Linked DNA regions of Xanthobacter dioxanivorans. The protein of the gene in region 2 interacts with the protein of the main gene of each other region in a pairwise test. Links are inferred from orthologs where the notes say so. Each region holds a gene or a part of one and is shown on either strand. Other genes may lie near its edges. The genes, in order: eno and rpe.

Region 1 (14,324 bases), 2.9 Mb from region 2 along the record:
CGCCGACCATGCGGGCGAACAGGTGCAGCATCTGCCCCTGCGCCGCCGACACGCTGATGGCGGGCAGCCCGGCCTTCGCGCTCTCGGCCAGCACCGTCTCCAGCACGGGATCGGCGGGCAGCAGGCGCTCGACGAAATATTCGTCCATCGCGTTCCACAAGGTCGCGCTCGATACGTTCCCGCTCATTGGGTGTTCCCTCAGTCCTGGTCGCTCTCGCGCGCCGCGCGGATCGAGAGCACGGCATAGATGACCACCAGCGCCAGCTCCACCAGGGTGAACAGCATCAGACGCGTCATGCCCGCCGGCGCCCACGCGCCGAACGCCACCTGGGTGAGCGTCGCCAGAAGCCACAGCACCACCGCCCAGCCGGCCCGCAGCCACAGGCCGACGCCGGCGATGGGATCGATGATGGCGGCCCAGATCACCGCCGCCTGCGCCGCCATGGGCATGGCCTCGAAGCGGCTGTCCGGCCCGTCGCCGATGCCGAGGATGACCGCCCAGTGGATGATGCCCTCGATGAGCAGGAAGGCGGCGACGCCGCGCAGGAACAGGAACAGCCGCCGCCGCCAGGGCGTCATGTTCTCCCATTGGGCGCGGGCGCTGGCATCGATGGGATCGTAATGGCTCATGCGCCGGGTGCCAGAAGCTCAAGTTCGTCGGGGATGGGATCGAAATGGGCGGCGATCACGGCGGGGTCGACGTCCTCGATGCGGGAGGGCTGCCATTTGGGGGCATTGTCCCGGTCCACCAGCACCGCGCGCACACCTTCGTAGAAGTCGTGCCCCGCCGCAACGCGGTTGACCGCGCGATATTCGAGCTTGAGGCACTCGCTGAGGTCGAGGGCCGGGCCGCGCCGCATCTGCTCCATGGCGATGGCGAGGCTGGTGGGCGACTTGGTGCGGATCTCGGCCAGCATCGCCGCGGCGAACTCGGCGATGGGGCCGTCCACCGCGGCGGCCGCCGCGGCGAGGGTGAACAGGATGTCCGCGAGCTCGCTGCGGCCGAACGCATCGGCGATGAATTCGGCACGGTCGGCGAAGGCGCTGGGGCCAGGGTCGATGCGATGGTCGGAAATGATGCGCTCCACCTCGCCGCCGGCGCACAGGTCCTCTTCCAGGGCCGGAAAGGCGGCGGAGGGCACCACGTCCGTGGCGAGGCCGCAGGCATAGGCCTCGGCGGCGCGGATGCGGGTTCCGGTGAGGGCGAGCAGCACCCCGAACGCGCCCGGCAGGCGCGGCAGCACATGGGTACCGCCCACGTCCGGGAACAGGCCGATATTCACTTCCGGCATGGCGAACAGGTATTTGTCGCCGGCCACCCGGTGCGCCCCGTGGGCCGACAGGCCGAAGCCGCCGCCCATGCAGATGCCGTCGATGAGCGCCACGTAGGGCTTGGGAAAGGAGCCGATATAGTCGTTGAGGACATATTCCTCGCGGAAGAAGGCGAGCGCTTCCCCGACACGGCCGCTGCGGCCGAGCTCGCTGATGGAGCGCACGTCGCCGCCGGCGCAGAAGGCCTTCTCCCCCGCCGCCTTGATGATCACGCGGGTGACCGCCGGATCCTTCGCCCAGGACCTGAGGCGCGGCAGGATCTCGCGCACCATGGCCAGGTTGAGGGCGTTGAGCGCCTTCGGGCGGTTGAGGGTGATGACGCCGGCTTCGCCCTTTTCCTCCAGCAGGACCTCAGGTTCCGTGGACAATGCGTGCCTCCCTTCGCCGCGGCACCGCCGCTGAGCGGACGGGCCAAGGCAGGGTTAGACGTGCCCCGAGCCAGCGTCAACGCTGCCGCGCCCTCCTGTCTCTCGCGATCCGGGCACGCAGGGGCTATAAGGAACCCGCCGGCCGCCGCGCCCCGCCGCAGCTGGAGCCCGGACAGAAAAAAGAGCGACCCATGCCCGCCACGACGCCCCGCATCCGCCCCGTCTCCGACAGCGAACCCGCCCACGCCCGGGGCCTCGACCTCGTGCACCGGCCGCGGCGCAACCGGAAGACCGACTGGGCCCGACGCCTGGTGCGCGAGGCCACCCTCACCGTCGACGACCTGATCTGGCCGATCTTCGTGATGAACGGGCAGGCGACGCGCAGCCCCATTCCCTCCATGCCGGGCGTCGAGCGCTTCACCGTGGACGAGGCGGTGCGCGCGGCCGAGATGGCGGCGAAGCTGAAGATTCCCGCCCTCGCCATCTTCCCCTACGTGGACCCCGCCCGCCGCGATCCCACCGGCAGCGAGGCGCTGAACGACAACAACCTCGTCTGCCAGACCCTGCGCGCCATCAAGGCGGAGATCCCCGGGATCGGCCTCATCACCGACGTGGCCCTCGACCCGTTCACCAGCCACGGCCATGACGGGCTGCTGCAGGACGGCCGCATCCTCAACGACGAGACCGTGGACATCCTGGTCCGCCAGGCCCTGGTGCAGGCCGAGGCCGGCGCCGACGTGATCGCCCCTTCCGACATGATGGACGGCCGCGTCGGCGCCATCCGCGCCGGGCTCGACGCCGCCGGCTTCACCGACGTGCAGATCATGTCCTACGCGGCGAAGTACGCCTCCGCCTTCTACGGCCCGTTCCGCGACGCCATCGGCACCGCCAAGACCCTGTCCGGCGACAAGCGCACCTACCAGATGGACCCCGGCAACGGGCTGGAGGCCATCCGCGAGGCCGCCCTCGACGTGGAGGAGGGCGCCGACATGCTCATGGTCAAGCCGGGCCTGCCCTATCTCGACATCGTCTACCGGCTGAAGGAGGCGTTCGGCCTGCCCACCTTCGCCTATCAGGTGTCCGGCGAGTACGCGATGATCGAGGGGGCCATCCGCAACGGCTGGGTGGACGGCGACCGGATCGTCCCGGAGAGCCTGCTCGCCTTCAAGCGGGCGGGCGCCGACGGCATCCTCACCTATTTCGCCCCCCGCATCGCCCAGCGGCTCGCCGAGCAGGGCTGAGGCCGCACCAGGAACCCCACGCAATGACCCTCCCCGCCGCCGTCGAAGGCGACCTGCCCGTCACCCTGGCGGCGGTGGAGGCGGCGCGCGCCATCGTGTCCGCCGCCGTGCTGCGCACGCCCACCCTCGCCGCCCCGCGCCTGTCCGCCCTCACCGGCGCGAACGTCTACGTGAAGTACGAGAACCTCCAGGCCACCGCCTCCTTCAAGGAGCGCGGCGCCCTGGTGAAGCTCGCCCGCCTCACCCCGGACGAGGCCCGGCGCGGCGTCGTCGCCATGTCGGCGGGCAACCACGCCCAGGCGGTGGCCCACCACGGCACGCGGCTCGGCATCTCCACCGTCATCGTCATGCCGGAGACCACCCCCGAGGTGAAGGTGGCGGCCACGCGGGCCTTCGGCGCGCAGGTGGTGCTCTACGGCGAGACCGTCGCCGACGCCTTCGAGGAGGCCGAGCGCATCTCGCGCGCCCAGGGCCGCATCTTCGTGCACCCCTATGACGACGTGGACGTGATCGCCGGCCAGGGCTCGGTCGCCCTGGAGATGATCGAGGACGGCCCCGCCTTCGACGCCGTGCTGGTGCCCATCGGCGGCGGCGGGCTCATCTCCGGCATGGCGGTGGCCTTCGCCGGGCTGTCGCCGCAGACCGAGGTGGTGGGGGTGGAGACGCAGCTCTATCCCGCCATGTGGTCGGCCATGACCGGGCAGGCGCGCGCCTGCGGCGGGCCGACGCTGGCCGAGGGCATCGCCGTGCGCGACGTGGGCGTCATCACCTCGCAAATCGTGCGGCGGCTGGTGGCCAACGTGGTGCTGGTGGACGAGCCGGAGCTGGAGCGGGCGGTGAACGCCTTGCTCATGCACCAGAAGACCCTGGCGGAGGGCGCCGGCGCGGCGGGCCTTGCGGCCCTGCTCACCGAGCCCGAACGGTTTCGCGGCAAGACGGTGGGCCTCGTGGTCTCCGGGGGCAACATCGATCCGCGCATGCTGGCCGGCATCCTGCTGCGCGAGCTGGAGCGGGACGAGCGCATCGTCTCCTTCCGCCTCACCATCCTCGACCGGCCGGGCATGCTGGGACGCATCGCCACGCTGCTCGGCAAGCTCGGCGCCAACATCCTGGAGGTGCACCACCGCCGCACCTTCCTCGACGTGCCGGCCAAGGGCACGCGGCTCGACCTGACCGTGGAAACGCGCGACCATGCCCATGCGGAGATGATCCGCACGGCGCTGGAGGGCGAGGGCCTGCCGGTCCAGCGCCTCGGCGCCGGCGGCGCGGACTGGTGAGGCGCGGCGGCGCATCGGCTCTCCGGCGCACGCGCATCTTGAAGCCGCCGTCTTTCTCCACCACCTGAAGGTGTCGGAAGGAGCCTTGTCCATGAGCCACACCAGCGACACGCCCCGCGAGCCGCCCCGCATCGGCGTGTCCGACGCGCCGCGCCCCCACGCCTACGACCCGGTGACCCAGCCGGAATATTTCGAGGGCGTGCTTTCCCGCCGGCTGGTGGCCTTCTGCGTGGATGCGATGATGGTCATCGGCCCCATCGTCCTCCTCGCCGTGTTCATCTTCGTGTTCGGCCTCGTCACGCTGGGCCTCGGCTGGATGCTGTTCTGGCTGCTCAGCCCGGCGTTCGTGGTCTGGGCCGTCGCCTACAACGCCATCACCCTCGGCTCTCCCGCCTCGGCCACCCTCGGCATGCGACTCATGGAGCTGGAGATGCGCACCTGGTATGGCGCGCCCTGCTACTCGCTGCTCGGCGCGGTGCACGCGGTGGGCTTCTGGGTGTCCATCTCGGCCCTCACGCCGCTGGTGCTGCTGGTGCCCCTGTTCAACGACCGGCGCCGGCTGCTGCACGATTTCCTGCTCGGCACGGTGGTGGTGAACAACGATCAGCGGGCCGCCGCCCTGCGCCGCCGCGCCTGAATTTTCACATGCGTCCCACCTTCGCCTTTGACGAGCCCGCGACCTGCGGCGATGCTGTCCGTGTCTGAGGCCCGAGCGACGTGACCGAGCATCCGCGCGATACACCGCAATTCTATCTGACGGCCCCCTCCCCCTGCCCCTATCTGCCGGGGCGGGAGGAGCGGAAGGTGTTCACCCACCTCGTCGGCGACCGCGCGGCCGTGCTGAACGACGTGCTCACCCAGGGCGGCTTCCGGCGCAGCCAGTCCATCGCCTACCGGCCCGCCTGCGAAGGCTGCAAGGCCTGCGTCTCTGTGCGCATCTGCGTGGAGGATTTCAAGGAAAGCCGCGGCAACCGCCGTGTCTCGGCGGACAATGCCGACCTCATCGGCCTGCTGAAGCCGGCCACCCCCACCTCGGAGCAGTATTCCCTGTTCCGCTCCTATGTGAGCGCCCGCCACGGCAGCGGCGGCATGGCCGACATGAGCGTGCTCGACTACGCCATGATGGTGGAGGACACCCACGTCCACACCCGGCTGGTGGAATACCGCAAGCGCGGCCCGGACACCCGGATCATCCCCCGCGCCGCCGGCGACCTGATGGCGGTGGCCCTCACCGACGTCCTCTCGGACGGGCTGTCGATGGTCTATTCCTTCTACAATCCGGCGGCCACGGCGCGCTCGCTCGGCACCTTCCTCATCCTCGACCACGTGGCGCGGGCCCGCCAGATGGGGCTGCCCTACGTCTATCTGGGCTACTGGGTGCAGGGCTCGCGCAAGATGGACTACAAGCGGCGGTTCCTGCCGCAGGAGCGCCTGTCGCCCCAGGGCTGGGAGCGGGTGGACAAATAGCCCGGCCCGCGGGACAAGGCGGCGTCCGGATGGACCGCCTGTCGCGCGCCGGGGGCACCGCATGAGCTATGTGAGCAACGCGTTCAACATCTTCATCACGGTGTTCGCGGCCCTCTTTCCCATCGTCAATCCGCTCGGCGGCGCCCCGATCTTCCTCAATTTCGTGCGCAAATGCTCGCCCGACGTGCGCGAGCAGCTGGCGCGCAGCGTCGCCCTCTACGGCTTCCTGCTGCTGCTCGGGTCGCTGATCGTGGGGGCGCAGGTGCTGCTCTTTTTCGGCATCACCCTGCCGGTGCTGCGGGTGGCCGGCGGGGTGGTGGTGACCGCCGTGGGCTGGAACCTGCTGCACCGGGGCGACGAGCCGGCCAACCGCGCCGAAGGCGAGGAGCTCGACGACGTGCGCGCCCAGGGCGAGGCGTTCTATCCGCTCACCCTGCCGCTCACGGTGGGACCCGGCTCCATCGCCACCACCATCGCCCTCGCCGCCAGCCACAAGCCGACATGGCGGACCGACGCCATCATGTCGGCGGCGAGCCTCGCGGGTGCCGTCGCCGGCCTGCTCGCGGTGGCGCTCACCGTCTATTTCGCCTTCCGCAACGCCCCCGCCATCGAGCGGGTGCTCGGCAAGAACGGCACCAACGTGCTGGTGCGCCTGTTCGCCTTCATCCTGTTTGCCATCGGCGTCCAGATCATCTGGCTCGGCGTACGCGACCTCCTTGCCGAAGTGCCGCGCTGAAGTGCCCCCGGCCGGGGCCCGCGGGGGGAAACCCAGCCATACCTTTGCATGTATGCCGGCCCGGCGCGGGTCCTGATAGAACCGCTGCGGACCACCCTCGGGCCACAACAAGGAGCCTCCCATGTCGCAAGCCGCCAGTCCGGAAATCCGCCGCGTCGCCGTCATCGGCGCCGGCACCATCGGCGCGAGCTGGGCGGCCCTGTTCCTCTCCCGCGGCCTCGACGTGGTGGTGAGCGATCCCGCCCCGGGCGCGGCGGAGGCCACCCAGCGCCTCATCTCCGCCGCCTGGCCGATCCTCGCCGAGCTCGGCGTCGAAGGCGAGATCGACCCGACGCGCTGGCGCTTCGAGCCGGACCCGGTGGCAGCGGTGACGGGCGCCGACTTCGTGCAGGAAAACGCGCCGGAGCGCTACGAGATCAAGCAGAAGCTGTTTCCCGCCATGGATGCGGTGCTGCCACCCGAGGTGGTGATCGCCTCCTCGTCCTCGGGCCTGCTGGCGAGCCGGATCTCGGAAGGCTGCCGGCACCCCGAGCGCTGCATCATCGGCCATCCGTTCAACCCGCCCCACCTCATCCCCCTGGTGGAGGTGGTGGGCGGCGAGAAGGGAAGCCGCGCCGCCATCGACACCGCCATGGCCTTCTACCGGGCCATGGGCAAGCACCCCATCGAGATCCACAAGGAAGTGAAGGGCCACGTGGCCAACCGCCTCCAGGCGGCCCTGTGGCGCGAGGCCATCCACCTGGTGGCCGAGGGCGTGGTCTCGGTGGCGGACGTGGATGCGGCCGTCTCCGAGGGGCCGGGCCTGCGCTGGGCGCTGATGGGCTCGCACATGACCTTCCACCTCGGCGGCGGCGAGGGTGGGCTCGGCCATTTCCTGCATCACCTGCTGCCGGCCATCGAGACCTGGTGGGCCGACCTCGGCACGCCGGAGATGACCGAGGCGCTCCAGCGCGCCCTGGTGGACGGCGTGAAGGCGGAGGCCGCCGGCCGCTCCATCGCCGAGCTGGCGCAGCGGCGCGACACGCTGCTGACCCAGATCGTGGCCCTGAAGCACGCGGCGGATGTGGCGGCGGAAAAGCGCGAGCTCAGCGACCGCCTCGACGAGGCGCTGGAGGAGAGCTTCCCGGCCAGCGACCCGGTGGCGGTGAGCCGGGAGGCGTGACGATACCCGCCCGATGTCCGCCATCTCGCGCGGTGCGCGGGCGTTTCCGCCCGGAGGGGGAGACGGGGCGAAGGCAGTGGGGATGTTCAAGCCGCCATCGTGCCCCGGCGTGTCCGGGGCATCCACGCCTGCGATACGTCCGCCCCCTCCCGACCGGCGCTGACGCCCGGGGGCGTCTGCACCGGAACCCTGCCCTGCCGGCCGCACCGGTTTCGGGCCCGGGTGGATCCCCCGGACGAGCCGGGGGATGACGGTCGGGAAAAAGAGGACGGGCGCGAAAGCCGACCACGGGCACAGCAGCGGCAGCACCTGTCCACGCCGTGCCTCCTCACCCGATGGCGGGCGGGGCGTCGAGCCTCAGGCCAGCGCCTTGAGCGCGGCCTTGCCGGCGTAGCGGGCCGCCCCGCCCAGCTCCTGCTCGATGCGCAGCAGCTGGTTGTACTTGGAGGTGCGGTCGGAACGGGCGAGCGAGCCGGTCTTGATCTGCCCGCAATTGGTGGCCACCGCGAGGTCGGCGATGGTGGAATCCTCCGTCTCGCCCGAGCGGTGGGACATGACGGCGCGATAGCCCGCCTTGTGGGCCATTTCCACCGCGTCCAGCGTCTCGGTGAGGGAGCCGATCTGGTTCACCTTCACCAGGATGGCGTTGCCCACGCCCTCGCGGATGCCGCGGGAGAGGCGCTCCACATTGGTGACGAACAGGTCGTCGCCCACCAGCTGGCACTTGCCACCGATGGTGTCGGTGAGCAGCTTCCAGCCGACCCAGTCGTCCTCGGCCATGCCGTCCTCGATGGTGACGATGGGATAGCGGGCCACCAGCTCGGCCAGATACGCCACCTGCGACTCGATATCGCGCGAGGTGCCCTCGCCCTCATACTGATAGACGCCGTTCTTGAAGAACTCGGTCGAGGCGCAGTCGAGGCCGATGAACACGTCGTGGCCCGGCTTGAAGCCGGCCTTGTCGATGGCGCCCATGACGAAGTCCAGGGCCGCCTCGGCGGAGGCGAGGTTGGGGGCGAAACCGCCCTCGTCGCCCACATTGGTGTTGTGGCCGGCGCTCTTCAGCCCGCTCTTCAGGGTGTGGAAGATCTCCGCGCCCCAGCGCAGCCCTTCGGCGAAGGAGGAGGCGCCGGCGGGCAGGATCATGAATTCCTGGAAGTCGATGGGATTGTCCGCGTGGGCGCCGCCGTTGACGATGTTCATCATCGGCACCGGCAGCACGCGGGCATTGACGCCGCCCACATAGCGGTAGAGGGGCAGGCCCTTGGCCTGCGCCGCCGCCTTGGCGACCGCCAGCGACACGCCGAGGATGGCATTGGCGCCGAGGCGGGCCTTGTTCGGCGTGCCGTCGAGGGCGAGGAGGCTGGCGTCGATGTGCGCCTGCTCCTCGGCCTCGAAGCCGCCGATGGCCTCGAAGATCTCGCCGTTGACCGCGTCCACCGCCTTGGACACGCCCTTGCCCAGGTAGCGGCCCTTGTCGCCGTCGCGCAGCTCCACGGCCTCGTGGGCGCCCGTGGACGCGCCCGAAGGCACGGCGGCCCGGCCGAGGGAGCCGTCTTCCAGCACCACGTCCACCTCGACGGTGGGATTGCCGCGGCTGTCCAGGATCTCGCGTCCGATGATGTCCACGATGGCGGTCATGAAGGCTCCTTGCGTGCTTCGTCGCCCGTGGCGGGGGGCTGAGAAGGACACGCATTGCCCCTGCCCCGGCCCGCTCCCGGGAACCGGAAGGCGCTCGCCCCCCCGGCGCGCCGCTTCTAGCGCGATCCCAGCCCCATGCGAAGGCCCCTGTGCGCGCCGTTGCCGCAAAACGGCCGGACGGCGGTTGAACATTGCCCCCTCCGCCGCTATGCCCGCCGCTCCCGGCCCGAAGGATTGCGCATGACCGATCGCCCGCTCCAGCTCGGCGAAAAGACCGCCTGGCCCACGTCCCCCGAGGAGGCGGTGCTCGACCGGGTGCCCAACCCGCATCCGGACGCGGACTATGTGGCGCGCTTCACCTGCCCGGAATTCACCTCCCTGTGCCCGGTGACCGGCCAGCCGGACTTCGCCCATCTGGTGATCGACTACGTGCCGGATCGCTTCTTGGTGGAATCCAAGTCGCTGAAGCTGTATCTCGCCGGCTTCCGCAACCATGGCGCGTTCCACGAGGATTGCACCATCGCCATCGCCAAGCGCCTGGTATCGCTCCTGGAACCGCGCTTCCTGCGGATGGCCGGCTACTGGTACCCGCGCGGCGGCATCCCAATCGACGTGTTCTGGCAGACCGGCAGGCTGCCCGAGGGCACATGGCTGCCCGACACCGGGGTTGCGCCCTATCGCGGTCGCGGGTGAAGGTGGGACCATCGGCGCCAGGGGCGGCGCAAGGGCAAGCAAGCGAGGGCACGCTCATGGCGAAGCTCATTGTCACCAACGGCGATTCGGCGGTGGAACGGCTGCGCGCGGCCGGCATCTTCGGTCACCTCCTTCCCTGGCAGGACATGCTGCACGACGGGCCGGTGCCGCCCGGTACCATCCTTGAGGAGGTGTCGGACGTGCGCGCCGACTTCCTCTCGGACGCCCTCGGCCTGCCGTTCGACGAGGTGAGGGCGGATTTCGCCCACCGCGACGCGCAGATCGAGGTGCACTCCGCCTACGCGCAGGTGGAGCTGTGGTTCGAGCACGACCTTTACGACCAGCTCCAGCTGATCCAGCTGCTCGACTATTTCGCCCACGAGGAGGAGCGCATGGGCCTCTTCCTGGTGCAGGCCTCGCACTATCTGGGCGTCATGGCGCCCGACGAGATGCGTGCCCTGGAAGCCCACCGCGCGCCGGTCACCCATGTGCAGCTGGAAATCGCCCGCGAAGCGTGGGAGGCATTCACCGCGCCCACGCCTCGTCCGCTCGCCGACTTCCTCGCTCGCGCACACGAGATGCGTGGCCGCGGGCCCCTGCCCCACCTGCTGCCGGCCCTCGCCCGGCTCATCGCCGAGCTGCCGGCGCCCAGGAGCGGGCTGTCGCTCACCGAGGAACGCATCCTTCGGCGGCTCGCGGACGGGCCGGCCAAGGTGGCGCACGTCTATGCGGCGGTGCATTCCATGGACGAGGCGCAGTTCCTCGCCGACTTGCCGTTCTTCCTGCGGCTCGACGGGCTCGCCTTCGCCCACGAGCCGCTCATCGCCGGCCTGCCCTTCCGCTCCAGCGATGCGGGGTCCATGCGCTTTGCCCCCGGCGACGACAGCGCGGCGGCCGGCTCCTATCGGGCCTATGCCGCCGCCGAGATCAGGCTCACCCCCGCCGGCGCGGCGGCGCTCAAGGGCGGCTTCGACCATGCCAGCGCCAACGCGGTGGAGCGCAGCGTCGGCGGCACCCGCGTCTGCCCCGGCGCCATGTGGCGCTACGACCGGACCCGCCGCGCGCTGGTCGCCCCGAACTGACGCCGCCGGCCTCAGCCCGCACGCATGGCGGCGTCGGGGTCGAGGCGCGCGGCGTCCGCGGCCACGAGGTCCAGGTGGGCGGCGAACAACGCCACCACCTTCTGCCGCGACAGGCCGCGGGTGATGAAGACGAGGCGGGTGCGCCGGTCGGCGCCGCCTGCCGTCGCCGGCCAGGCGGAAAGCTCCTCCGGCGGGGCGGCGAGGTGCTGCACATGGTGCACCACCACCGGCCCGGCGCAGCCTTCCACGTTCACCAGCCCCTTGACCCGCAGCAGGTCCTCCCCGCGGGTAGCCGCCAGCGCATCCATGATCCGGGTGAACAGGGCCCAGTGGAACGGCGCGTCGAAGGTGAGGACGAACGACACATAGGGCGCGCCGGCCGGGAGCGCCGGCTGCGGCGTGCAGGCAAAGCCCGTGCGCTCATGCCCCGGCGCGCCGAAAAGGAAAGCGGGCGCCTCGCGCACGTCGGCCGCATCGGCGATCGCCGCCTGCGGATTGAGCGCGCCGACGAGGGCACGCGTCGCCGCCGCACTTGCGGGCGGGAGAAGGTCGGCCTTGGTGAGGACGATGCGGTCCGCCAGCGCCACCTGCTCGCTCCAGATGGGCGCATGGGCCTGGGTGCGGGACGCGAGGACGCTGTCGACGACGGTAACGAGGCCCTCCAGGGCATAGGCGCTGGTCACCGTGCGGTCGGTGGCGAAGTTCTGCAGCACCGGGGCCGGCTCGCTCACGCCGGAGGTCTCCACCACCACCCGGTCGAAAGGCGGCACCGCGCCGCGCTCGCGGTCGGCGTAGAGCGCCCGCAGCGCCCGGTTCAGGTCGCTGCGGGCGGCGCAGCAGATGCAGCCGTTGCCGATGAGGGTCACGTCCTGCGAGGCGGTGCGCAGCAGCACGTCGTCGATGCCGGTCTCGGCGAACTCGTTGACGATCACCGCCGTGCGCGCCGCCGCGGGATGGGCCAGCGCGGCGCGGATGAGGGTGGTCTTGCCGGCGCCGAGGAAGCCTGTGACCACCGTCACCGGAATGCGCCCCGCCCCCGGCCGGCCGAGCCGCCGGCCGAACGGGCCGCCGCCGAAGAGCGTGGCGGGTGCAAGCGGGCTCAGAAGTCCATCTCCAGCACGTAGAGGCCGCCCACGTGGCGGTCGACCGTGTAGACGATGCCGCGCTCGTCCACGAACACGTCATTGAGCTGGATCGCGCCGGTGGGCGCAAGGCGCGGCGCCGGCGGCACGAAGTGGCCGATCTCCGTGGGCTGGTAGGGGTTGGAGATGTCGTAGGCGCGCAGCCCGCCATTGAAGAAGGTGCCGATGATCACCTGGTCCGAGAACCAGGAGGTCGGCAGCGGCACGTTCTCGTGCAGGTTGTGGGCGCCGATGCGCCCGCCCCGGTGGGCGTAGACGTCCAGCGCCGGCGGCGGGCAGGTGGCGATGGGGATGGGGTTGGTCTCCTCCCGCACGTCGAGGATCCAGATGAGCTTGGGCCAGTCCTTGCCGTCGTCCACCACGGATTCATCGCTCACCACCATGAGCCCGCGGTCGAACAGCGGCAGCGCGGTGTGGGTGAAGCCCACGTAGGGGGGGAATTGTCCCACCGCGCCACCTGCTTGGGCGCCGACTTGTCGGAGATGTCGAGGATGATCATGCCGGCATCGAGATAGCCGAGATAGCAGCGGTCCGGCCGCTGCGGGTAGACGTTGGTGTTGTGGGCGCGGAAGCCGAAGTCGTTCTCCGGCTTGTGGCGCACCGGGGGCGGGGCGGCGTCGCCCTCCCGCGTGCCGGGCAGCCACCAGCGCCCTGCCTCCACCGGCTTCGACGGATTGCGCACGTCGATGATGCGATAGCACTGGTCGTCCAGCGGGTTGCGCGGGATGAAGTCGGGCGCGCCGGCGGCCATGTGGACGAACTCGCCGTCGCAGAACCACAGCTGGTGCACCCCGCGCGAGTGGGGGCCGGAGGCATCGAGGAAGGCGATGGAGCGCGGGTTCTCCGGCACTGACACGTCGAACAGCTCCAGCCCCGCCGGCTGCTGGCCGGCCTTCTGGGTCTGGTAGGCCACCGCCATGATGTCGCCGGTGACCTCCAGCGAGTTCGAGCGCATGTGCGACTGGGGCAGCTCGGTCTGCACCACGATCCGCGGGTTCCTGGGATCGGTCACGTCCATGCCGGTGAAGTTCTTCGGCGCGCTTTCGTGGGCGAGCCAGAGGATACGCCGGCCGTCCCTGGCGATCTGGATCGACATGCCCTCGCCGAGGCCGCCGAAGCCGCCGAGCTCATGCTGGGCGAGCAGGCGGAAATTGCGCGTGGAGCCCTGCTCGCCGGCGGGCGGTTGCTTGGTCATCAGCATGATGCGTCCTTAAGGTTCGGCGGCGGCGGGACGCGCGGAGCTCCGTCTGGCGAGCCGTCCGCGGGCCGCGTGATCCGTCCCTATTTTCTCTCAGGACTTCGATGTTCGATCAAGTGCATTCTGATCCAACAAATCGATCTATCGACGATTTTGCGATTTGTGTTCATAATGACCGGCATACGCAGCGCATTTGCGGCCAGCCGCACACTTGTTGGAATTTCAGATGCCGAATTCAAAGACCAAGCCCGCCTCGCGCGCCACTTCCGCCGCAGCCGGCGCTGCGAAGGCAGCCGCGCTGAAGCCCAACGCGGCCAAGGCCGGACGGGCCTCCGCCGCCCCGGTGCGGCGCCGCGCCACCCGAACCGGAGCGGGGGCGGACCCGCATGACGGCAAGCCCGCGGCGGTGGTGCTCGACATGGAGACCGCCGCCGGGGAGGGCGATCCCAAGACCCTGGGCGAGGGCATCTACGCCCGCCTGCGCTCGGACCTCATCGCCGGTCGCATCACGCCGGGCACCCGCCTGCCCTTCCGCCAGCTGAGCGCCCGCTACGAGGTGGGCATCGGCCCGCTGCGCGAGGCGCTGGTGCGCCTCGCCTCCGAGCGGCTGGTGGACTTCGAGGGCCAGCGCGGCTTCATGGCGGCGCCCCTGTCCCTCAAGGACCTCAACGATCTGTGCCAGCTGCGCATCCAGCTGAGCTGCCAGGCGCTGCGCGATTCCATCGCCCGCGGCGGCGAGGATTGGGAGGACGAGATCCTCGTCGCCCTGCACCGCCTCGTGCGCAGCCCCCTGCCCTCCTCCTCCGACGACAATGCGGCAATCGACGAATGGGAGCGGCGTCACGACCGCTTCCACACCAGCCTCATCGCCGCCTGCGAGTCCCGTTGGCTGCTGCATTTCTGCGCCACCCTGTCGGACCAGTGCCAGCGCTACCGCCGCTTCATCGTGCTCAGCATGGCCCAGTCCTATTCCCTGTTCGACGAG
Region 2 (14,330 bases):
GCCGTGCCGGCATATTCGTCCATGTAGCCGATGTCCCAGGCGATGCCACGGGAGTCCTTCGCCGTCGTCTTCTTCACCGGGAAGGGATAGGTGACGAAGCTGTTCCAGAACGACTTGTCCGGCGTGATGTCGGCGGCGACGGACGGCGTGCGGTAGCTCTTCGCCGTCAGTTCCTGGTTCCGGGTGAGCCGCGAGACGTCGCCGAGGAAGGCGGCGACGGTGGGATCGAACTCCCGGTTCTTCAGGATGGAGAAGACGCCGTAATGGGCGACGGGGCTCGTCTCATGGACGAAGTCCGCGCCCGGCACCCGCTCCACCGTCCGCTTGGCGCGGTCGAAGGTGAGCCACTGGTCGTTCTCGATGTGCATGACCAGCGTGCGCGCCCTGATGCGCTTCAGCTCGTCATTGATGTTGTACTGCTCGCCGGCGCGGTTGCGCCACAGGAGGTCCACCGCATCGAACAACAGCGCGCGCTTGTTGACCGACGCGCCCGCCTGCGGGGTGGGCGGGTTCCAGTAGAAGATGTCGGGCTGGACCTTGGCCCAGTCCTGCTGCGAGCGGAAATCGAAGTCGAAACCGGTGAGCAGCAGCACCGACCAGCCGAAGGCCACCCCCTGATTGGGGTGCTTGTCCTTGGGCAGGGCGTAGTAATTGCCCCCGGTCGCCCGCCACTGGGGATCGGATTCGATGGCGGCCGACATGAGCTGGAACGTCCAGTTGCCCACCGGGTCGCCGCCATCCGACTGGCTGGTGCCGCCCACGGGCATGAGGCCGTTCATGAAATCGGGATGCATGACGCCCCAGACATAGGTCTGCGTCGCACCCATGGACGCGCCGGTGACGAGGGCGAGCCGGGCGACCTTCAGGTGGTCCCGCAGCATGCGGTAATTGGCCTGCACCATGTCCTGGTAGCTATATTGCGGGAACTTCTGCCCGAGCCCGTCCGAGGGCTTGCTGGTGCCCCACAGGCCGAGGGCGTCGAGGATCACCACATAATATTGGTTGGTGTCGATGGCCTTGCCCGGGCCGATCACCGCACCGCCGGAGAGCGGGGTGCCCTCCACCCACTGGGCGTACATGTCGGTGGCGTCACCGGAATAGAAGGCGTTGACGATCACCGCATTGGTGATTTCCCCGGCCGCGTTCCGCACTGGGGTGCCGAGCGCGATGTAGGCGGTCTTCAGCGGGCCGGCGCCCAGCGATTCGAGCGTGGTTCCGCCCTCCCCGCCTTGGGCCCACTTGTCGGGCGCGGACAGCTCATAGGTGCCGCCGATGCGGAAATTGGGCACCTCATAGAAGCGCTTCAGCTGGCACAGGCGTTCCTGCGAGCAGGCGCCGGTGATCTTCAGCGGCTGCATCGGAACGGGGGCCGGGGGCAGGGTCTGGGCTTGCGCGGCGGAGAGAGGGAGCAGCAAGGCAAGCCCGAGCACGAAGGCACGCATCATTCTTGTTTCCTCCCGGCGGGTTGGTTCGCCGCCGGTGAGAACAGCACGCGGATGCCACGGACGGAAGGGGGATGCGGCCCCGGCTCGATCCCCGTGGGCGCGGGCGATCCGCAAGCCCACGCCCGCCGATACCGCGTCGGCGCTGGCCGCGGCCCCGGCTGAAAAGCGCGGCATCCCCCCGCGGGCCCGGCACATGCCGATGCGGACATGGCGGTGCGGACATGGCGGCGCCTTAACCGCTTCGCAACGCGGTGTCCGCCAAGGTGCCGGCCATGGCGCGCGGCTCCTATTGGCTCCTCATCGCTCCGCTGCTGCTTGCGGGGCTCCTTTCCGGCTGTCGTTTCGGCTTCGAAACGCGGGACCCCTGGCGTGCCGAGGAGGAGGAGAAGTGCCTTTCGGCCAAGGGCGTGGTGCCCTCGCCGTTCGTGGAACCGCTTCCCGCCATCGACGGGCCGGGCATGTGCGGCATGGAGCATCCGTTCCGGGTCAGCGCCCTGGCCCAGGGCAACGTGGTGGTGGAGCCGGCGGCCAAGCTCGCCTGTCCGGTGATCTATGAAACCGAGCGCTGGATGCAGGAGGTGGTGCAGCCGGCGGCCATGGCCTGGCTCGGCGAGCCCATCGTCGCCATCAGCCAGATGTCGTCCTATTCCTGCCGCGGCATGAACGGCAATCCGAACGCCAAGATCTCCGAGCACGCCTTCGGCAACGCCCTCGACGTGGGCGCCTTCCGCACCGCGGACGGCCGCTGGATCACCGTCAAGACCGGCTGGAAGGGCCCGCCCAACGATCGCGGCTTCCTGCTGCAGGTGCAGGCGGGCGCCTGCGAGCGCTTCACCACCGTGCTGGCGCCCGGCTCCAACGTGTTCCACTACGACCACATCCACGTGGACCTGATGCGGCACGAGAAGGGCCGCACCATCTGCAAGCCCGCGCCCCGGCCCATGCCCGCGCCGTTCGCCCCGCCCATGGTGGAGAAGGCCCCGCCCATGGCGGTGTCCCTGCCCGAGCCGGCGCCGGAGCCGGCCGCGGCGCCGCCCCCGCAGGCGCCCCCGTCCTTCCTGTCCACCCTCTTCGCCCCGCGGCCGGCGCCGGCCCAGGCCCAGCCGACCCAGGCCCAGCCGCCCCTGCCGGAAGCCGAGCCGCCGTCGTCCGCCGCCCTGCCAAGGCCGGCGGCGCCCATCATCGCCTCGCCGGCGCCGCCTCCGCCGCCGTCGAGCCGCGCGCCGGCCCCGACCCCAGCCGGCCACCAGCCGCCGCCGCAGGGCCTTCCGCCCGGCTGGCAGGTGGGCCCCCAGGGCGTGCCCATGTCCTATGGGCCGGCCGGAAACATCGAGACCGGTTCGGTGAAGCGCAAATACTACTCGGCGCCCATGCCGCAGCCGTCCACCATCCCCCTGCCATCCGCCAAGCCCGGTGAGGACTGACGGCGCCCCCCGCCGGCGCTTCGCCGGGCTCGACGGCTGCCGCGGCGGCTGGATCCTGGCGCAATGGGACGGCGCCGGGCAGTTGCATCTCGCGCGCCTCCCCTCGGTCGCCGGCCTGTTCGAGGGCCCGGATGCGCCGGACATCGCCGCCATCGACATGCCCATCGGGCTGCCGGACCGGGTCGGCCCCCGCGGGCGGGCCCCCGAACGGCTGGTGCGGCCACTGCTCGGGCTCCGGCAATCCTCGGTCTTTTCCGTGCCGGCGCGGGCCGCGGTGATGGCGGGCCTCGGCGACGGACCCGAGCCGCAGCGCTACCGCGCCGCCTGCGCCGCCGCCCGCGCCACGTCCGATCCGCCGCGGGCGGTGGCCAAGCAGTGCTTCCACCTCTTCCCCAAGATCGGCGAGGTCGACGCCCTCCTGCGCCGCCGGCCGGATTTGTCCGGACGGCTGCTGGAATGTCACCCCGAGGTCGCCTTCTGGGCGATGAATGGCCAGCAGCCGCTCGACCTGCCGAAGAAGGTGAAGAACCGCCCCTTCCCGCCCGGCCTCGACCTGCGCCGCCGGCTGCTGGGCGCATGGGGCGTGCCGCTGGATCTGCTTGACGAGCAGAACGCCCGTGCGCTCGGCGCAGGGCTGGACGACCTGATCGATGCCTGCGCCTGCGTCGTGACGGCGAAAAGAGTGGCTTGCGGCAAGGCCTTGTGCTTTCCCGACCCGGCGGAACGCGATGCCTTCGGCCTGCCGATCGCCATCGTCGCCTGATCAGGTTTTTCTCTTAAGTCGAATTTCAGCCCGACACGCCCTCTGGCTATGCGCGGGGGATGTGCCCAAGAAACGGACGGCCCATCATGCCTCACGCGCGTATTCGACTGTCTTCCCTGTGCGACAAGATCGTCTCCGCGGAAGAAGCGGCCGGGCACATCCAGAACGGCATGATCGTCGGCATGAGCGGCTTTACCCGCGCCGGCGAGGCGAAGGCGGTGCCGCTCGCCCTCGCCGCCCGGGCCAAGAAGGCGCACGAGGCCGGCGAAGAGCTGAAGATCACCCTGATCACCGGCGCCTCGCTGGGCAACGACCTCGACAAGCAGATGGCCGAGGCGCACCTCCTGTCGCGCCGCATCCCGTTCCAGTCCGACCCCGCCTTGCGCAAGGCCATCAATGCGGGGGAGGTCATGTTCGTGGACCAGCACCTCAGCGAGACGGTGGAGCACCTGCGCACCAACCAGCTCGGACCGGTGGACGTGGCGGTCATCGAGGCGGTGGGCATCACCGCCCAGGGCGGCATCATCCCCACCACTTCGGTGGGCAATTCGGCCACCTTCGCCATCCTCGCCAAAAAGGTGATCGTCGAGATCAACCTCACCCAGCCGGCGGAGCTGGAGGGGCTGCACGACATCTACATCCCCACCCGCCGGCCGTTCCGCGAGCCCATTCCGGTGGTGGCGCCGGAGAGCCGGGCGGGGCTGCCCTTCATCCCGATCCCGCCGGAGAAGATCACCGCCATCGTGGTGACGGAGAAGCTGGATTCCGCCTCCACCGTCCTGCCGCCGGACGCGGAGACGGCGGCCATCGCCTCCCACCTCATGGAGTTCCTGAAGCACGAGGTGAAGATCGGCCGGCTGACCAACCGCCTCCAGCCGCTCCAGGCCGGCATCGGCACCATCGCCAACGCGGTCATGCACGGCTTCATCGACAGCCCGTTCGGCGATCTCACCATGTATTCGGAGGTGCTGCAGGATTCCACCTTCGACCTGTTCGACGCCGGCAAGCTCAATTTCGCCTCCGGCTCGTCCATCACCCTGTCACAGGCGAAATACCACGACGTGATGCCGCGCATCGGCGACTACAAATCCAGGCTGATCCTGCGGCCGCAGGAGATCTCCAACCATCCCGAGATCATCCGCCGGCTCGGCATCATCGGCATCAACACGGCGCTGGAATTCGACATCTACGGCAACGTCAATTCAACCCATGTGGGCGGCACCCACATGATGAACGGCATCGGCGGCTCGGGCGACTTCGCGCGCAATGCGTACCTGTCGGTCTTCGTCACCAAGTCCATCGCCAAGGGGGGCGCCATCTCCTCGGTGGTGCCCATGGTGAGCCATGTGGACCATACCGAGCATGACGTGGACATCCTGGTGACCGAGGTGGGCCTCGCCGACCTGCGCGAGCTCGCCCCCCGTGAGCGGGCGCGGGTGATCATCGCCAACTGCGTCCACCCGCTCTACCGCGATGCGCTGGAGGATTATTTCGATCGGGCGAGCGCGCGCGGCGGCCACACGCCGCATCTCATCGAGGAGGCGCTCTCCTGGCATGTCCGTGCGCGGGAGACCGGCTCGATGCGGGCCGAGGCGGAACTGAAGAGCGCCTGAACGCGGCTGTCACCGAGCGGATGCGCCGGCAGGCTCACGCCGCCGCGGCGGCCCCGGTGGCGGCCGCGATCTCGCGCTTCATGGCGGCGATGGTCGCGGCATAGTCCCTGGCACCGAAAATGGCGCTGCCGGCGACGAACGTGTCCGCCCCCGCCGCCGCGATGGCGCCGATATTGTCCACCTTCACCCCCCCGTCCACCTCCAGGCGGATGTCGCGGCCAGAGGCCTCGATGCGGGTGCGGATGGCCTTGAGCTTGTCGAGGGCGCCGGGAATGAAGGCCTGCCCGCCGAAACCGGGGTTCACCGACATGACCAGCACCAGGTCCAGGTGCTCCAGCGTGTAGTCGAGCACCGAGAGCGGCGTCGCCGGGTTGAGCACCAGGCCCGCCTTCACCCCCTTGGAGCGGATGAGCTGGAGCGAGCGGTCCACGTGCTCGCTCGCCTCCGGATGGAAGGAGATGAGATCGGCGCCGGCGCCCGAGAAGGCCTCGATCATCCCGTCCACCGGCTTCACCATCAGGTGCACGTCCACGAAGGCCTGGGTGACCTTGCGCAGGGACTGGAGCACCAGCGGGCCGATGGTGAGGTTGGGGACGTAATGGTTGTCCATCACGTCGAAATGGATCCACTCGGCCCCGCCCGAAAGCACCGCCTCCACCTCGGCGCCGAGCCGGGTGAAATCGGCCGACAGGATCGACGGGGCGATGATGGGATGGGCGCGGGCCATGGGGATCTCCTCAACGTCTGGATGGGACGGGGCGGTGTCTTGCCCCGGCCGACTGGAGCGTCAGCGGAAGGAGAGCCGGGGCCCAGCGCAAGCGTGCGCCGCAGGCGGCTCCCTTCATGACCGTCGCAGAAAGAGCCTGCTGCGCAGGACCTTTCCCTGGCCCCCGGATCGGCGCTCCAGCAGCGCTGTCGCTGGTCCGGGGAAGAAGGCGGCCGAGCCGCCTCGCGCACTTCTATACGTCACGGCGCCGCGTTGGCACCAGCGGACGTCCTCAATGCACCACCTGCTTGAGCTCCCCGCTCGCATAGCGCTTCGCCATGTCGTCCAGCTCGATGGGGCGGATCTTCTCGGCCTTGCCGGCGGAGCCGAAGGCCTCGAAGCGATTGATGCACACTTTCTTGGCCTCTTCCATGGCGGCGGTGAGGAACTTGCGCGGGTCGAACTCCGACCGGTTCTTCGCCCCCACCCGGCGGAAGGCGGCGGTCATGGCGAGGCGGATGTCGGTATCGATGTTCACCTTGCGCACGCCATAGCGGATGCCTTCCTGGATCTCCTCCACCGGCACGCCGTAGGTCTCCTTGATGTCGCCCCCATAGGTGCGGATCTCCTCCAGCAGCTCCTGCGGCACCGAGGAGGAGCCGTGCATCACCAGGTGGGTGGTGGGGATGCGCTGGTGGATGGCCTTGATGCGGTCGATGGCGAGGATGTCGCCGGTGGGCTTGCGGGTGAACTTGTAGGCGCCGTGCGAGGTGCCGATGGCGATGGCCAGCGCGTCGCACTGGGTCGCCTTCACGAACTCAGCCGCCTCGTCCGGATCGGTGAGCAGCTTGTCGTGGTCGAGGGCCCCTTCGGCGCCGTGGCCGTCCTCGGCCTCCCCCTTGCCGGTCTCCAGCGAGCCGAGGCAGCCGAGCTCGCCTTCCACCGAGACGCCCACCGCGTGCGCCAGCTCCACCACCCTGGCGGTGACGGCGGTGTTGTAATCATAGTCGGCCGGCGTCTTGCCGTCCTCCTTCAGGGAGCCGTCCATCATCACCGAGGAAAAGCCGGACTTGATGGCGCCCATGCACACGGCGGGCGAGGCGCCGTGGTCCTGGTGCATCACCACCGGGATTTCCGGATAGGCCTCCACCGCCGCGGCGATGAGGTGGCGCAGGAACGGCTCGCCGGCATATTTGCGCGCGCCGGCCGACCCCTGGAGGATCACCGGCGAGGACGTGGCGCGGGCCGCGTCCATGATCGCCTTCACCTGCTCCATGTTGTTCACGTTGAAGGCCGGCAGGCCGTAGGAAAGCTCCGCCGCGTGGTCGAGCAGCTGGCGCATGGAAACGAGGGCCATCGTCCTCTCCTTGTGGGTCAAATCCTGATGTCTGTGTTCCCCGGCCCGGCGACGGCGGAGCCGGAGCGCCGGGCCGGGGCCCAGCGCAAAGCGTCTGCGCTGCAGTCATGACCGGCGGCGGAAACCGCGGATGCCGCCTTCGGCGTACCTTTGCGCTGGATCCCGGCTCTCCTTCCACGTCGCTTGCGCTCCGTTTCAGTCGGCCGGGATGCAAACCTTCACCCCACCGCCCGGCGCACCGCCTCCGCCACCTTCTCGGCGGTGAAGCCGAACAGGGGCCACAGGTCCTTCTCGGGAGCGGATTCGCCGAAACGGTCGATGCCGATGACGGTGATGCCGTCGCCCCGCGTGCCGCACAGGCCGCGCCAGCCGCGGGTCACGCCGGCCTCCACCGCCACCACCGGGACGCCCTTCGGGAACAGCGCCGCCCGCTCGGTCTCGGTCAGCGCCTCGAACCGCTCGCGGCAAGGCATGGAGACGATGCGGGTGGGAATGCCGGCGAGGTCCAGCGCCTCGGCGGCGGCCACCGCCAGCTTCACCTCGGACCCCGTGGCGACGAGCACCGCGCGCGCCATCCCCTCGCTCTCCCGCAGCACGTAGGCCCCGTCTTCTGTGGCCTCCACCTGCGCCGGCGTGCGCGGCCAGCAGGGCAGGTTCTGACGGGAGAGGATGAGCGCGCTCGGCCCGTCGGCGCGGGTCAGCGCGGCGTGCCAGGCGGTCAGCGTCTCCACCGTGTCGCACGGCCGCCAGACATGGAGGTTCGGGATCAGGCGCAGGCTCTCCACATGCTCCACCGGCTGGTGGGTGGGGCCGTCCTCGCCGAGGCCGATGGAATCGTGGGTGAGGATGTAGATGACGCGCTGGCCCATCAGCGCGCTCATGCGCATGGCGTTGCGGGCATAGTCCGAGAACACCAGGAAGGTGGCGACGAAGGGGACGAACCCGCCGTGCAAGGCGATGCCGTTGGCGATCGCCGACATGCCGAACTCGCGCACGCCATAGAAAATCTGGTTGCCCGCCGGATCGCGCGTGATCGGCACGGCGCCGGGGAAGGTGGTGAGGTTGGAATGGGCGAGGTCCGCCGAGCCGCCGAGAAACTCGGGGACGGCGGGGGCCAGCGCCGCGAGAGCCTGCTGGCTGGCCTTGCGGGTGGCGACCGTCTCCGCCTTTTCCAGCGTGGCCTTCAGCGCCGCCTTGTAGGTATCGGCGAAGGCGGGGGAAAGATCACCGGCGAGGCGGCGGCGGAACTCGGCCGCCTCCTTCGGATAGGCGCGCGCATAGGCGGCCATGCGGGCCTCCCACGCGTCCTGGCGCGCCGCGCCGGCCTTGCGCGCGTCCCATTGCGCCTGGATCTCGGCCGGCACTTCGAACGGCGCGTGGTCCCAGCCCATGGCGGCGCGGGTGCGGGCGATCTCGTCGGCGCCGAGCGGTGCACCGTGGGTGTCCTGGTGGCCCTGCTTGGTGGGCGCGCCGCGGCCGATGACGGTCTTGCAGCAGATCAGCGAGGGCTTGCCCGTCTGGGCCAGCGCCGCCTCGGTGGCGGCGCGCAGCGCGGCGGGGTCGTGGCCGTCCACGTCGCGCACCACGTGCCAGCCATAGGCCTCGAAGCGGGCCGGCGTGTCGTCCGGGAACCACTCCTCCACCCTGCCGTCGATGGAGATGCCGTTGTCGTCGTAGAAGGCCACCAGCTTGCCGAGGCCGAGGCGGCCAGCCAGCGAGCAGGCCTCGTGGCTCACCCCCTCCATCAGGCAGCCGTCGCCGAGGAAGACGAAGGTGCGGTGATCGACGATTGCCAGCCCCGGCCGGTTGAACTGGGCGGCCAGCGTCTTCTCCGCGATGGCCATGCCCACCGCATTGGCGAGGCCCTGGCCCAGCGGGCCGGTGGTGGTCTCCACGCCCGGGGTCATCCCGTATTCGGGATGGCCGGGGGTGCGCGAATGCAGCTGGCGGAAGCGCTTCAGCTCGGCCACCGGCAGGTCGTAGCCGGTGAGGTGCAGCAGCGCGTAGACCAGCATGGAGCCGTGCCCGTTGGAGAGCACGAAGCGGTCGCGGTCGGGCCAGGCGGGATCGGCCGGATTGTGCCGCAGCACCTCGCGCCACAGCACCGCGGCGATTTCCGCCATGCCCATGGGCGCGCCCGGATGGCCGGATCTGGCCTGCTCGACGCCATCCATGGCGAGGGCCCGGAGCGCCGCCGTCACCGGCCAGGCGAGCGAACCCGGCGACCGGTCGAAAGCGGGGGCGGCGTCGACGGGACTGGCGGCGGCGGTCATCGCGTGCGCGGTCATGGCACTTCTCCCTTCTCGGCAGAGTTTCCGCCCGGTCGGGGCGGCTCTCGCCATCGGTTCATTCCCGGTCGTCCTGCCCGCCCCGGGGCCCCCGCAGGCACAGGCGGGGGGAGGGCGGCAGCCACGCGTCCGAAGGGCCCGGGCTGAGGCGCCCAAGGACGTGCCGCCCTCCCCCCTTGCCCCTCCCCCGGCGCGGGGGAGGGAACCTCTTGTGCCCGCCGCAACGGGAGACCTCGTGCCTCAGCCGGCGCGGCGCTTCCTGTCCATCAGCTTCATGATGAGCGGCGTCAGCAGGAGCTGCATGGCGAGGTCCTGCTTGTTGCCCGGGATGACGATGGAATTCGCCCGCGACATGAAGCTGTTGTGGATCATCGACAGCAGGTAGGGAAAATCGATGCCGTGCGGGTCGCGGAAGCGGATCACCACCATCGACTCGTCCGGCGTCGGGATCCAGCGGGCGGCGAACGGGTTGGAGGTGTCCACCGTCGGCACGCGCTGGAAGTTGATGTCGGTCTCGGTGAATTGCGGGCAGATGTAGCGCACGTAATCGGGCATGCGCCGCAGGATCGTGTCGGTCACGTCTTCCGTGGAATAGCCGCGGGTGGACTTGTCGCGATGGATCTTCTGGATCCATTCGAGGTTGATCACCGGCACCACGCCGATCTTCAGGTCGGCATAGCGGGCGAGGTTGAGGTCGTCCGCCACCACCGCGCCGTGCAGGCCCTCGTAGAAGAGCAGGTCGGTGCCGCCTTCCACGTCTTCCCAGCCGGTGAAGCGGCCGGGCTCGGTGCCGTAGCACTTGGCCTCGTCGGCATCATGGACATAGTGGCGGAAGCGGCCGGAACCGGTCGAGCCATAGTCCTTGAACAGGCTTTCCAGCTCGCCCAGGAGGTTGGTGTCCGGCGAGAAATGGCTGAAATGGCGGTTGCCCTTGGCGCCCTCGGCGGCCATCAGCTCGCGCATCTCGTAGCGGTCGTAGCGGTGGAAGGCGTCGCCCTCCACATAGGCGGCCTTCACCCCCTCGCGGCGGAAGATCTGGTCGAAGGTGCGCTTCACGGACGTGGTCCCGGCCCCCGACGACCCGGTGACGACGATGATGGGATGCTTGATGGACATAGGCGTTGGCCTTCGGTCGGGGTCAGATGAACAGGCCGCGCCGCGCGAACAGCGGCGAGCGCTCGCCGTGGCCGGCGGGCTCGAGGTGATAGCGGGCGACCCGCGCCACCTCGTCGCGCGAGCCGAAGACGAACGGCACGCGCTGATGCAGGCTGGTGGCGCAGAGGTCGAGGATGGCCCCCCGCCCGTCGATGGCCGTGCCCTGGGCCTGCTCCATCAGGAAGGCCACCGGAAAGCCTCGTAGAGCAGGCGCAGGCGGCCGTGGGTGTAGCCCTTCCGCCCGTCGCCGGGATAAAGATAGATGCCGCCGCGCTGGAAGATGCGGTGCGCGTCGGCCACCATGGAGGCCACCCAGCGCATGTTGAAGTCGCGCTCGCGCGGGCCCTTCCGGCCGGCGAGGCAGTCATCCACATAGGCGCGGACGGGGTCGTCCCAGTGGTGGTAGTTCGACATGTTGATGGCGAACTCGGCCGCCCCTTCCTTCACCTTCACGTCGGCATTCACGAGGCGGAACGTGTCGGTGCGATCGAGGGCGAAATGCCAGGTGCCGGCACCCACGGTGAGCATCAGCGCCGTGTGCGGACCATAGACCACGTAGCCGGCGGCGAGCATGTCGCGCCCGTTCTGCAGGAAGGCGGCCACCTCGCCCGCGGCCGATCCGTCCCGGCGCGGGAAGACGGCGAAGATGGTGCCCACCGAGATGCAGGTGTCGATGTTGGACGAGCCGTCCAGCGGATCGATGGCCACCAGCAGCGGCGCGTCCGCGTCGAGCAGCACCGGCGCGTCGTTCTCCTCCGAGGCCACAGCGGCCACCGGGGCCTGCCTCAGGGCGTCGATGACCATGTCGTTGGAGATGATGTCGAGCGCCTTCTGCCCCTCCCCGGCCTCGCCCGACGACAGCGTGCGGGCGAAATCGCCGGCGAGCGGACCCTCGGCGATGCGCCGGGCGAGCTGGGTCGCGCCGACGGCAAGAGCCGCGAGGGTCGTGGCGACATCGCGGCGGCGCGCGTCCTCCCCCGCCCATTCCTCGAGGGCGCAGGCAAGTGTGATTCCCGGTGCGGCGCGATGATCGGCGGTGGGCATGGCGGTCGTCTCCCTGAGGGTCTTCTCCGCGCGACCCGTTCGGCGGGTCGTCATCGGCGTTTTTGGTCCCGCCGCCTCTACGCGTTGCGGGGCTTGTAGTCGGGGGCGTCGATGCCCCCGGAGAACACACGGCTGGCGCGCACGTCGCCTTCGGTGATGGTCGAAAGCGCGGCGCGGTCGGCAAGGCCCCCTTGCTCGAACAGGCGCAGCGACAGGCGCAGGCGCATGCGGTCGAGGGCGTTGCGGATGGACCGCGCATTGGCGAAATTGGGCTGCGCGCGGCGCTTGGTGACATATTCCTCCAGCGCCACCTCGGCCTCGGGACTGAAGGTGTAATCCGCCGCCTGCGCCATGGTCCTGGCGATCTGCACCAGCTCGGCGTCCTCGTAGTCGGGGAAGTCGATGTGGTGAGCGATGCGCGAGCGGAAGCCGGGATTGCTCTCGAAGAAGCGGTCCATGCGGTCCTTGTAGCCGGCCAGGATCACGACGAGATCGTCCCGCTGGTTCTCCATCACCTGGAGCAGGATCTCGATGGCTTCCTGTCCGTAATCCCGCTCGTTCTCGGGCCGGTACAGATAATAAGCCTCGTCTATGAAAAGGACCCCGCCCATGGCCTTCTTGAGAATCTCTTTGGTCTTCGGTGCCGTGTGGCCGATATACTGCCCCACCAGGTCATCCCGCGTCACCGAGACAAGATGACCCCGGCGCACATATCCCAGCCGGTGGAGGATCTGCGCCATCTTGAGGGCGACGGTGGTCTTGCCGGTGCCGGGATTGCCGGTGAACGCCATATGCAGGGTCGGCGCGCCGGAGGTCAGGCCCAGGCTCTCGCGGGCGCGGCCGATGACCAGGTGCGCGGCGATCTCGCGGATGCGGCGCTTGACCGGCTTCAGGCCGATGAGGTCGGCCTCCAGCTCGGCCAGGAATTCAGGGACTTCGCTCTCGGTGAAGAGAGCGCCGAGGTCGAGTCCGCCCGCTGCTGCCTTTGCCGGCAACGCGGCGGACGGTGCGGAAAAGGCGACATCGAGCATGACTCGAACCTCGGCGTTAAGTGGCGCGGTGGGAACGTCCGCGCTGGTGAAGCTTGGGCAAGGGGGCCGGTCAGCCGGCGGCGTACTGCCGGTGCTGGAGGGCGTAGCGCTGGGTGCGGCCGGGGCCTTCGGTGCGCTCCAGGCGGAAGCCGTCCTCGACGGCCGGTCGCTGGACGATGAAGGACAGGCGTACGGTCTCCCAGCCGCGGGTGGAATCGAAGGCGTTCACCCGCACATAGAGCCCGGGATTGGCGCTCCGGCAGGCTTCGACCTCGCCGTAGACGCCGGCGGAGTCGCGCAGGTCGAACATGGGCGGGCCCCACATTTCCCAGTAGGTGTTCCGGGGGTGCGGGTCGTCCGTGTATTCCACCGAGACCGCCCAGCCCTGATCCAACGCATACTGGATCTGGGCCTTGACCTGGGTCGGGGTGAGGTCCGGCAGAAAGGAGAAGGTGCCCTGGGTGATGCGCATGGTGTCCTCCTTCAGGCGACGGAAGCGGTGGGCACGAAATCGGACGTGTCGGTGGAAGCGTAGTTGAAGGTCACCTCGCCCCAGGTATCGAGGGCGGCCCGCAGGGGACGGCACCACTTGGCGGCCTCGACGAGGATCTCGGGACCCTCGTTCCTGATGTCCCGGCCCTCGTTGCGGGCGAGGATCATGACCTCCAGCGCGACGCGGTTGGCGATGGCGCCGGCCTGGATGCCGTCCGGGTGGCCGATGGTGCCGCCGCCGAACTGCAGCACCACGTCCTCGCCGAACAGGTCGATGAGCTGGTGCATCTGCCCGGCATGGATGCCGCCGGAGGCCACCGGCATCACCTTGCGCAGGCCGGCCCATTCCTGGTCGAAGAAGAGGCCGCGGGTGTAGTCGGTCTTCGTCGTCATCTCGCGGCAGACGTTGTAGTAGCCCTGCACGGTCATGGGGTCGCCTTCCAGCTTGCCCACGGCGGTGCCCGCATGCAGGTGGTCGACGCCGGCGAGGCGCAGCCACTTGGCGATGACGCGGAAGGAGATGCCGTGTCCCTTCTGGCGCGTGTAGGTGCCATGCCCCGCACGGTGCATGTGCAGGACCATGTCGTTCTCGCGGCACCAGTTGGAGATGGACTGGATGGCGGTCCAGCCGATGATCAGGTCCACCATCACGATGCAGGAGCCCAGCTCCTTGGCGAACTCGGCGCGGCGGTACATCTCTTCCATGGTGCCGGCGGTGATGTTGAGGTAGTGCCCCTTCACCTCGCCGGTCTCGGCCTGCGCCTTGTTCACCGCCTCCATGCAGTAGAGGAAGCGGTCGCGCCAGTGCATGAAGGGCTGCGAGTTGATGTTCTCGTCGTCCTTCACGAAGTCGAGGCCGCCCTTGAGCGCCTCGTAGACCACGCGGCCGTAATTCTTGCCGGAGAGGCCGAGCTTCGGCTTGGTGGTGGCGCCCAGCAGCGGGCGGCCGAACTTGTCGAGGCGCTCGCGTTCCACCACGATGCCGGTGGGCGGGCCGCGGAAGGTCTTCACA

What was found.
Region 1: the proteins of rpe (region 2) and eno interact in binary tests that used the Escherichia coli proteins (3 or more experiments, as listed by UniProt). The link is inferred for Xanthobacter dioxanivorans from one-to-one orthologs.

The regions. Positions count from the first base shown.
Region 1 is NZ_CP063362.1:4,329,836-4,344,159, reverse strand. What follows is about bases 7,083-10,070. They hold eno (phosphopyruvate hydratase), read right to left. Parts: upstream 9,225-10,070; coding sequence 7,941-9,224; downstream 7,083-7,940. Other genes in these bases: EZH22_RS20180 (hypothetical protein), read left to right, coding at 9,974-10,070; queF (preQ(1) synthase), read left to right, coding at 9,465-9,917; EZH22_RS20195 (3-hydroxyacyl-CoA dehydrogenase NAD-binding domain-containing protein), read left to right, coding at 7,083-7,583. Outside these bases: EZH22_RS20235 (O-methyltransferase), read right to left, coding at 1-187; EZH22_RS20230 (DUF6163 family protein), read right to left, coding at 199-630; EZH22_RS20225 (enoyl-CoA hydratase/isomerase family protein), read right to left, coding at 627-1,700; hemB (porphobilinogen synthase), read left to right, coding at 1,892-2,941; EZH22_RS20215 (threonine ammonia-lyase), read left to right, coding at 2,965-4,218; EZH22_RS20210 (RDD family protein), read left to right, coding at 4,310-4,855; EZH22_RS20205 (arginyltransferase), read left to right, coding at 4,936-5,685; EZH22_RS20200 (MarC family protein), read left to right, coding at 5,747-6,421; more of EZH22_RS20195, read left to right, coding at 6,543-7,082; more of EZH22_RS20180, read left to right, coding at 10,071-10,999; EZH22_RS20175 (CobW family GTP-binding protein), read right to left, coding at 11,011-12,018; EZH22_RS31935 (LVIVD repeat-containing protein), read right to left, coding at 12,099-12,590; EZH22_RS31930 (LVIVD repeat-containing protein), read right to left, coding at 12,515-13,336; EZH22_RS20165 (GntR family transcriptional regulator), read left to right, coding at 13,566-14,324. UniProt on the Escherichia coli protein: Catalyzes the reversible conversion of 2-phosphoglycerate (2-PG) into phosphoenolpyruvate (PEP). It is essential for the degradation of carbohydrates via glycolysis.
Region 2 is NZ_CP063362.1:1,463,716-1,478,045, forward strand. What follows is about bases 4,127-7,120. They hold rpe (ribulose-phosphate 3-epimerase), read right to left. Parts: upstream 5,973-7,120; coding sequence 5,280-5,972; downstream 4,127-5,279. Other genes in these bases: EZH22_RS07010 (acetyl-CoA hydrolase/transferase family protein), read left to right, coding at 4,127-5,245; fba (class II fructose-bisphosphate aldolase), read right to left, coding at 6,244-7,120. In the rest of the region: EZH22_RS06995 (alpha/beta hydrolase), read right to left, coding at 1-1,445; EZH22_RS31645 (extensin-like domain-containing protein), read left to right, coding at 1,718-2,869; EZH22_RS07005 (DUF429 domain-containing protein), read left to right, coding at 2,859-3,632; more of EZH22_RS07010, read left to right, coding at 3,719-4,126; more of fba, read right to left, coding at 7,121-7,308; tkt (transketolase), read right to left, coding at 7,527-9,596; EZH22_RS07030 (phosphoribulokinase), read right to left, coding at 9,837-10,712; CbbX protein, read right to left, coding at 11,873-12,826; EZH22_RS07045 (ribulose bisphosphate carboxylase small subunit), read right to left, coding at 12,897-13,298; EZH22_RS07050 (form I ribulose bisphosphate carboxylase large subunit), read right to left, coding at 13,310-14,330. UniProt on the Escherichia coli protein: Catalyzes the reversible epimerization of D-ribulose 5-phosphate to D-xylulose 5-phosphate.